Kaistia algarum: one gene and its partner. The protein of the gene in region 2 interacts with the protein of the main gene of each other region in a pairwise test. Links are inferred from orthologs where the notes say so. Each region holds a gene or a part of one and is shown on either strand. Other genes may lie near its edges.

Region 1 (3,469 bases), on a different replicon or contig from region 2:
AGCGGATAGCCCATATCGGTATGCAGGACCGAGTGTTCCTGGATGTTGCTGCGGGCGCCGATGGTGATGCGCTCATTGTCGCCGCGCAGCACGGCGCCGAACCAGATGCCAACCTCATCGCCCAGCGTCACCTTGCCGATGACCTGCGCATCCGGCGCTACCCAGTAGCGCCCCTCGCCGGGCAGTTCCGGCATGACGCCGTCGAGCGCATGAATGGGCATGAAGCCCCCCTAATAGAAACCCGCCTGTGCCGTGAGGGTCAGGCTCAGCAAGATCAGCCCCGAACAACCGCTCCACACGCCCGCGATCAGCAGGCTGAGGGCCATCGGGGCCAAAGGCGCTTCGCTCCGCCCGAAACGCCTGCACGGCACCGCGGAGGATAATGAAAGGTCCGGTCATCGCAAGGAGAAGAAAGCTTGTGAGCCACGCGGCGAAGCTCTTTCCGAACGGGCGAAATCTGAGCGGTTCGGCGGCAATGAGCTCGTAGAAGCTCGCCATGACGCCCGCGACCACGACCCCCGTCGCCATCGCATAGCCGAGAATCACCAAATACAGCCCGATGCGGTCCACGGTGGCCCCACTGACCCGCCACGGCACTACCGCCGCAGTCCGCCGAGGCTATGGCAAAGCCCATGCCGCAGCTTCGGGATCCCATTCAGCCCGCAGCTTCCGGCCCCTTGGTTCAGCGCCACGGCCGGAAGATCATGGTTACTGTTTCATGAAGGAACAGCCGATCCCAAAACGTCCCGTTTCGGGATCCTTGGAACTCCAGAGGATCAAACGTCCTCGAGGTCGATGTCCAGGATTGCCATGGTGAAGTTGTAGGAGAGGTCACCCTCCTCATCGTCGCGGAAGACGACGCCGACGAACTCATCGCCGAAATAGACCTCCGCCGAATCGTCCTTGCGAGGACGCTGGCGAACGCTGATGTCCTTCATGGCGAAGCGACGGCGGAAGAAGCTCTCGAGCTTCTGGATCTCTTTGCGATCCAATTCTCTCTCCTGCGGTGATTCTCAGGGATTGCCCGGATGGGCTCCCTCTCTGCGCGGCAGCTTTAGCCGATCCCGGGCGGGATGCGAAGCGCCGTTCAGGCGGTACCCACCAGCATCTGGTCCATGGCACGCGACGGCTCGGCACAGGGCGCGCTGCCGACGACCTTGGCCGGCACACCCGCGACCGTCGTATTCGGCGGCACGGCGTGCAGGACGACCGAGCCGGCGGCAACCCGCGAGCAATGGCCGATCTCGATATTGCCGAGGATCTTGGCCCCCGCCCCGATCAACACGCCATGGCGCACCTTGGGATGCCGATCGCCGGTTTCCTTGCCCGTGCCGCCGAGCGTAACACCCTGCAATATAGACACATTGTCCTCGATCACCGCCGTCTCGCCGACGACGATCGCGGTCGCATGGTCAAAGAAAATGCCCTTGCCGAGCCGGACAGCCGGGTTGATGTCGACCTGATAGACGGTCGACGCGCGGCTCTGCAGATAATAGGCGAAGTCACGCCGCCCTCGGCTCCAGAGCCAATGCGCGAGACGATGCGTCTGAATGGCGTGGAACCCCTTGAAATAAAGCACCGGCTCGATCGCACGGTTGCATGCCGGATCGCGGTCGACCACGGCGGCAATGTCAACGCGCAGCGCCTCTCCAAGCGCCGGATCACCCGCATAGGCTTCGAGGAAAGCCTGGCGGATGATCTCGCCTGACATATCGCGATGATGGAGCCGTTCGGAAATGCGGCAGGCGACGGCCTCCTCCAGCCGATCGCTGTTCAGGATCGTCCCGTAAACGAAGCTCGCCATGGCAGGCTCGCTACGCACGATCTCCTCGGCATCGGCCCGGATGGCCGACCAGATGGGATCGAAACTGGCGACGGCTTCGCCATGTTGACGGGAAATCGTGACCGACATGAACGCCTCCTCGTCGACGGAACCATGTCCGCCATTCTTTGCGCCAAGCCTAGCACGCTGGCGCCATACCATGAAACCTGGGCACTCTTAGCAAATAATGCTCATCGTCTGGATAGCGATCCCAGCGGAATCATTTTGCCAGCAAGCACCGCCAAGGGGTTGATACGATTCCGGCTTTCGGCCTCAGCCGAGCCCCTTTCGCTTGAGAAAGTCGAGCGCGCCGGCCTTGTAGGCCTTGTCGCCGACGGCCAGCATGTGGTCGCGCTTGGGGATCTCCAGCACCTCGGCGCCCGGGATGATCTCCGCCAGCGCCTGGGGCGAGCCGGCGAGCTCGTCCTTCTCGCCCACGGCCACCAGGACCGGCATTTTCAGCGTCGAGAGATCATCGGCCGAGATGGGCTGGCGGGTTGCCTTCATGCAGGCGGCGAGCGCCACGCGGTCGCTCCCGGTCTGGTCGGCGAATTTGCGGAACATAAGGCCGATCGGATCGGTGACCGTCGACGCGTCCTCGGCCTCCAGAGCTGCAACCACCGGCCCCCAGTCGCCGACGCCCGTGACGATACCGTAGCCGAGCCCGCCGAAGATCAGGGCCTTGATCCGCTCGGGATGCGCCAGCGCCAGGAAGGCGGCGATCCGCGCGCCCATGGAATAGCCCATGACGTCGGCCCTCAGGATTCCGAGATGGTCGAGCAGGTTGCGGGCGTCCTCGGCCATGGCGCCGAGGCGATAGGCCCCGACATCATGCGGCTTGTCGCTGTCGCCATGGCCGCGATTATCGAACGCGACGACGCGGCGCCCCGCCTTCACCAGCGCATCAACCCAGCCCGGATTGATCCAGTTGACGCGATAACGCGAGGCAAAGCCATGGATGAGCAGGACCGGCGGCCCCTCGCCCTCATCCATAAAGGCGATCTCATAGCCGTTGGAATTGAAGCTGGGCATGGATTTTCGACGCCTCTCGGATCGGGAGGCTCTTATGGCTGAAGCGCGGCGCCGCGCCAAGGTGTCGCCGCCGCCATCACGGTCTGTTCATCGCGCGCCGTGAGCGCTATGGTCCCGGCACATTCCAAATTCGAACGACGAGACGATCATGGCCGAGCACGTCATACCGCATTTCCACAATGATTCAGGCGTGGCGCGGATCGAGATCGGCGTGAAGGAGTTCATGTGCGTGGGCGCCAAGCCACCCTTCGACCATCCGCACATCTTCATCGACCTCGGCGAAGACGGCGAGCGCGTCTGCCCCTATTGCTCGACGCTCTATCGCTACAATCCAGCGCTGCACGGCACCGAGACGCTGCCGCCGGGCCATCTCTTCATCGATCCGATCGCGGCCTGAGCCGCGCCGAGGTTTGTTATGGCCGAGTTCGAGACTGCGATCGCCGGCGCCGGCATCGCAGGTCTGACGGCTGCGCTGCTGCTTTCGCGCAGCGGCCGGCAGGTGTCCGTGTTCGAGCGGACCGCGGTCCATTATGAGGTCGGTGCCGGCCTGCAGATCTCGCCGAACGCCGGCCGCATCCTCGAACAGCTCGGCCTCGGCCCGGCCCTTGACGCCGT
Region 2 (4,328 bases):
GCGCGTTTCCTTCGATGTCGGCATGCGCGAACTCGGCGGCCAGACGCTGATGCTGACCGGCGCCGAGATGCAGCTGGGCCGCGGCGAGACGATTGCCGACACGGCGCGCGTCATGTCGCGCTATGTCGACGGCATCATGATCCGCATCCTCGACCAGGAACAACTCGCGGAGCTGGCCCGCCACGCGAGCATTCCCGTGATCAACGGACTGACGCGCCGTTCGCATCCCTGCCAGGTCATGGCCGACATCATGACCTTCGAGGAGCATCGCGGCCCGATCGCCGGCAAGACGATCGCCTGGGTCGGCGACAGCAACAATGTCATGGCCTCTTGGATTCATGCGACGGCGCGGTTCGACTTCCGCATGAAGATCGCGACACCATCCGAACTCGCGCCGACGCACAAGCTGCTGGACTGGGCGCGGATGAATGGCGGCGAGGTGATCGCCGGCGAAGATGCGCAGGAAGCAGCCGATGGCGCCGATTGCATCATCACGGACACCTGGGTGTCGATGGGCGACAACGAGGCCGAACGGCGTCACAATCTCCTGAAGCCTTACCAGGTCAATGCCCGGCTGATGTCCCGAGCCAGCCCGGACGCCATTTTCATGCACTGCCTCCCCGCTCACCGCGGCGAGGAGGTGACGGCCGAGATCATGGACGGGCCGCAATCCGTCGTGTTCGACGAGGCGGAAAACCGCCTTCACGCGCAGAAGGGCATTCTCGCCTGGTGCCTCGCCGGTCCGGAGGCGCTCTGATGGAAGGATCGAAGGCTAGCGAGCCGCAACCACTCGGTTCGGCCGGCGACGATGCCGTGCTGCCCTTCGAGGTTGTCGGCCTCGACGTTCGGGGCCGCGTCATCCAAATGGGCCCCGCGCTCTCGACGCTGCTCGATCGCCACAATTATCCGCTGCCGGTCTCGAAGCTGCTCGGCGAGGCGATCGTCCTCACCGTCCTGCTCGGTTCCTCGCTCAAATTCGAAGGCCAGTTCATCCTGCAGACGCAGACGGACGGGCCGGTCGACATGCTCGTCGTCGATTTCCGCACGCCCGGCCATATCCGGGCCTATGCCCGCTTCGATGCAGATGCGGTGGCCGAAATGGAGGCTGCCGGGACACTGGAGCCGTCGATGCTGCTGGCCGACGGCACGCTCGCCATGACGATCGACCAGGGGCCGCATACGAGCCGTTACCAAGGCATCGTTCCGCTCGACGGATCGAGCCTCGAAGAGGTGGCGCATCTCTATTTCGAACAGTCGGAACAGATCCCGACCGCGGTGCGCCTTGCCGTCGCCGAGATGATGACGCGCGAGGAAGGCGGCGTCGCCCATAGCTGGCGAGCTGGCGGCCTGATGGTGCAGTTCCTGCCGCAGTCGGAAGACAAGTCCCGCCAGCGGGACCTGCCGGGCGGCGACCTGCCGGACGACATGGAGATCGAGAGCGACGAGGATGATGCCTGGCTTGAGGCGAAGTCGCTTGTCGGCACGATCGAGGATCATGAGCTGATCGATCCCGACGTCACGCCCGAACTGCTGCTCTACCGCCTGTTCCACGAGCGCGGCGTGCGCGTCTTCGAGCCGACCACCGTGCACGACCGCTGCTCCTGCTCGCAGGAACGGATCGAAGGGGTGATGCGGAGCTTCACCGCCGAGGAAATCACCCAGTCGATCGAGGATGGCCGCATCACGGTCACCTGCGAGTTCTGCGGCCTCGTCTACAGCTTCGATCCGGCGGAATTCCTGTCCTGATCCGCGGCTAGTCCAGCCCTTCGAACAGCGCCGTCGAGAGATAGCGCTCTGCGAAGGAAGGGATGATCAGGACGATCGTCTTCCCCTCCATTTCCGGCCGGCGGCCGACGGCGACGGCGGCCGCCACAGCGGCGCCGGAGGAAATGCCGACGGGAATGCCCTCAAGCCGCGCGGTCAGCCGCGCAAAAACAATGGCATCGGAACTTGGAACCTGCACCACCTCGTCATAGATCGACGTGTCGAGCACGGCCGGGACAAATCCCGCGCCGATGCCCTGGATCTTGTGCGGCCCCGGCGCCCCACCGGACAGGACGGGGCTCTCGGTAGGCTCGACCGCAATAACCCGCAGCGAAGGCCGGCGCGGCTTCAGCACCTGACCAACGCCGGTGATGGTTCCGCCGGTGCCGACTCCGGCGATGAAGGCGTCGATCTCCCCGCCCGTATCGTTCCAGATCTCCTCGGCCGTGGTGGCGCGGTGGATGGCCGGGTTAGCGAGGTTGCGGAATTGCTGCGGCATGACGGCATCGCCGATCGAGGCGACCAGTTCCTCAGCCCGGGCGATTGCCCCCTTCATTCCCTTGGCGCCCTCGGTCAGATCGAGCTCCGCACCCAGAAGCTTCAGCATCTTGCGCCGTTCTAACGACATGGTTTCCGGCATGACCAGGATAAGGCGATAGCCGCGCGCCGCCGCCACGAAGGCGAGCGCGATGCCTGTATTGCCGGACGTCGGCTCGACGAGCACGGTTCGGCCCGGCGTGATGTGGCCCTCAGCCTCCAGCGCGTCGATCATCGCGACGCCGATGCGGTCTTTCACGGAGCCGATCGGATTGAAGAACTCGAGCTTGGCCAGGAGCTTGGCGCCGACGCCTTCCTCCGCCTCGATCCGCTTCAGCCGGACGAGCGGTGTGTCGCCGATCGTATCGGTGATCGATTCGTAGATCCGGCCACGCCCCGGACGCTTCGCTGCACTTGGGTCAGTCATGTTCGTCTCCTGCCCTCGAAGGCTAGTCTAGACCGAGCGCCCGGTCGAGCCGAAGCCACCGGCGCCACGCTCCGTGGCGTCTGAGAAAGCGTCGACGACTGTAAAGCGCGGCCGGATCACGGGGACGAACATCATCTGCGCGATGCGATCACCGGGCGAGATGCTCACGCTCTCCCCTCCCCGGTTCCAGACACTGACGAGGATGGGTCCCTGATAATCGGCATCGATCAGGCCGGTCAAATTGCCGAGCACGATGCCCTGACGATGGCCGATGCCGGAACGGGGCAGGATCGTCGCGGCCACGAAGGGGTCGCGGATGAAGATCGAGAAGCCGGCCGGCACCAGTTCGGCCGGCGCGCCCGGCTCGAGCGTCAGCGCTTGGTCGAGGCAGGCGTGGAGGTCGATCGCCGCCGCGCCCAGGCTCTTGTAGCTCGGCAACCCCCATTCGCTGAGTCGCGGATCCAGGATCTTCAACTCGACAGACGGTTCCAGTCGCACGCGATGAATCTCCGTTTTATCCGGAAGCGATGGTCCGCGTCGGACGGGCGAAATCAACCCAGCTTCACGGCTTATCAACCGGCAATGCGCCGGCGAGCCCCGTCGGCGGGCGGATCGCCGCCGAGAAACCCGGCGTGTTGCCCGCCGCGAGCGCCAGCGCACTGATCGCCGCCCGCGCGCGGAATTCTTCGCGCGAGAGGCCGGTTCGATAACCCTGATGCTCGAAAACATAGTCCGGGAGATAGCCCGAGAGCAGAATGCGATAGTCGCGCGGCAGGCCGGGATCGAGGGCGCGGATCAGCCGGAAAACCACGGTGGTGCAGTTGGTCGTCAGCGTATTGTAGAATTTCGGCCGCGCCGCCAGCGCGTTGCCGCTTTCGACATAGGACAGGAACAACGCCCGCATTCCCGCCTGCGGCATTTCGATCGGATAGAGATAGAGATCCTCGCGGCGCACATTGGTCCGCACATAGATGACATCCCGCTCGTCCGCCGCGATCAGCACGAGGTTGAAGACACGGAAGAAGCCGGCGAGTGCCGAGAATTCCTGCGTCTTGTCGGGGCGGATCTCGGCCGAGAACGATAGGTGCTGGCCGTCGGTGAAGCCGAAGCTGATGATCGTATGGGCGATCTGCGGGCCCATCCAATAGCCGAGCACGAGATCCACGGTCGCGAGCTTGGAGAGGTCGTAACGCCGCGTCTCCCAGCGCTCGGTGAAATCCGTATCCGAACGCCAGTCGAAGTCGCGGACATTCGACAGTGTTACGATGTCGCCATCCACCGTACCGGTGACGCCATGCGCCACTTCGGGACGCCAGTCGCGATCATTGGTCGGCAGGATCGTCGACCACCAGGCCGCGAAAACGATGATCGCCAGGATATAAAGGCCGCGGACGCGCCAGCTCGGCCTGGCGATCTCCAAGGTGAGGATCGCGACGGCGAAAAGCGCCCAGGCGAGAACCGCGATCGACTTGGCGATGTCGGGCAGCGGCAGCTGGAAATAGAGACAGAAGCCGATCCAGACCGCCGAGAGAGCGACGACGAGAAAGAGGAGCGCGCGCAGCAGAAAACGGCCGATCCACAGAAGTCCGCCGCTCATTTC

The links. Proteins that work in one complex are often made in the same cells at the same time.
Region 1: the proteins of cysK (region 2) and cysE interact in binary tests that used the Escherichia coli proteins (3 or more experiments, as listed by UniProt). The link is inferred for Kaistia algarum from one-to-one orthologs.

What each region holds. Positions count from the first base shown.
Region 1 is NZ_JAPKNJ010000003.1:699,618-703,086, reverse strand. Bases 1-2,791 are described here. They hold cysE (serine O-acetyltransferase), read right to left. Parts: upstream 1,913-2,791; coding sequence 1,088-1,912; downstream 1-1,087. Other genes in these bases: OSH05_RS21600 (alpha/beta fold hydrolase), read right to left, coding at 2,096-2,791; OSH05_RS21610 (DUF3126 family protein), read right to left, coding at 777-992; OSH05_RS25235 (DUF6949 family protein), read right to left, coding at 115-528; OSH05_RS21615 (gamma carbonic anhydrase family protein), read right to left, coding at 1-221. Also shown: more of OSH05_RS21600, read right to left, coding at 2,792-2,854; OSH05_RS21595 (zinc-finger domain-containing protein), read left to right, coding at 3,003-3,251; OSH05_RS21590 (FAD-dependent monooxygenase), read left to right, coding at 3,270-3,469.
Region 2 is NZ_JAPKNJ010000001.1:1,762,292-1,766,619, forward strand. The notes cover bases 742-3,713. They hold cysK (cysteine synthase A), read right to left. Parts: upstream 2,729-3,713; coding sequence 1,754-2,728; downstream 742-1,753. Other genes in these bases: argF (ornithine carbamoyltransferase), read left to right, coding at 742-757; OSH05_RS08595 (Hsp33 family molecular chaperone), read left to right, coding at 757-1,746; dut (dUTP diphosphatase), read right to left, coding at 2,756-3,226; OSH05_RS08610 (Lnb N-terminal periplasmic domain-containing protein), read right to left, coding at 3,291-3,713. Also shown: more of argF, read left to right, coding at 1-741; more of OSH05_RS08610, read right to left, coding at 3,714-4,325.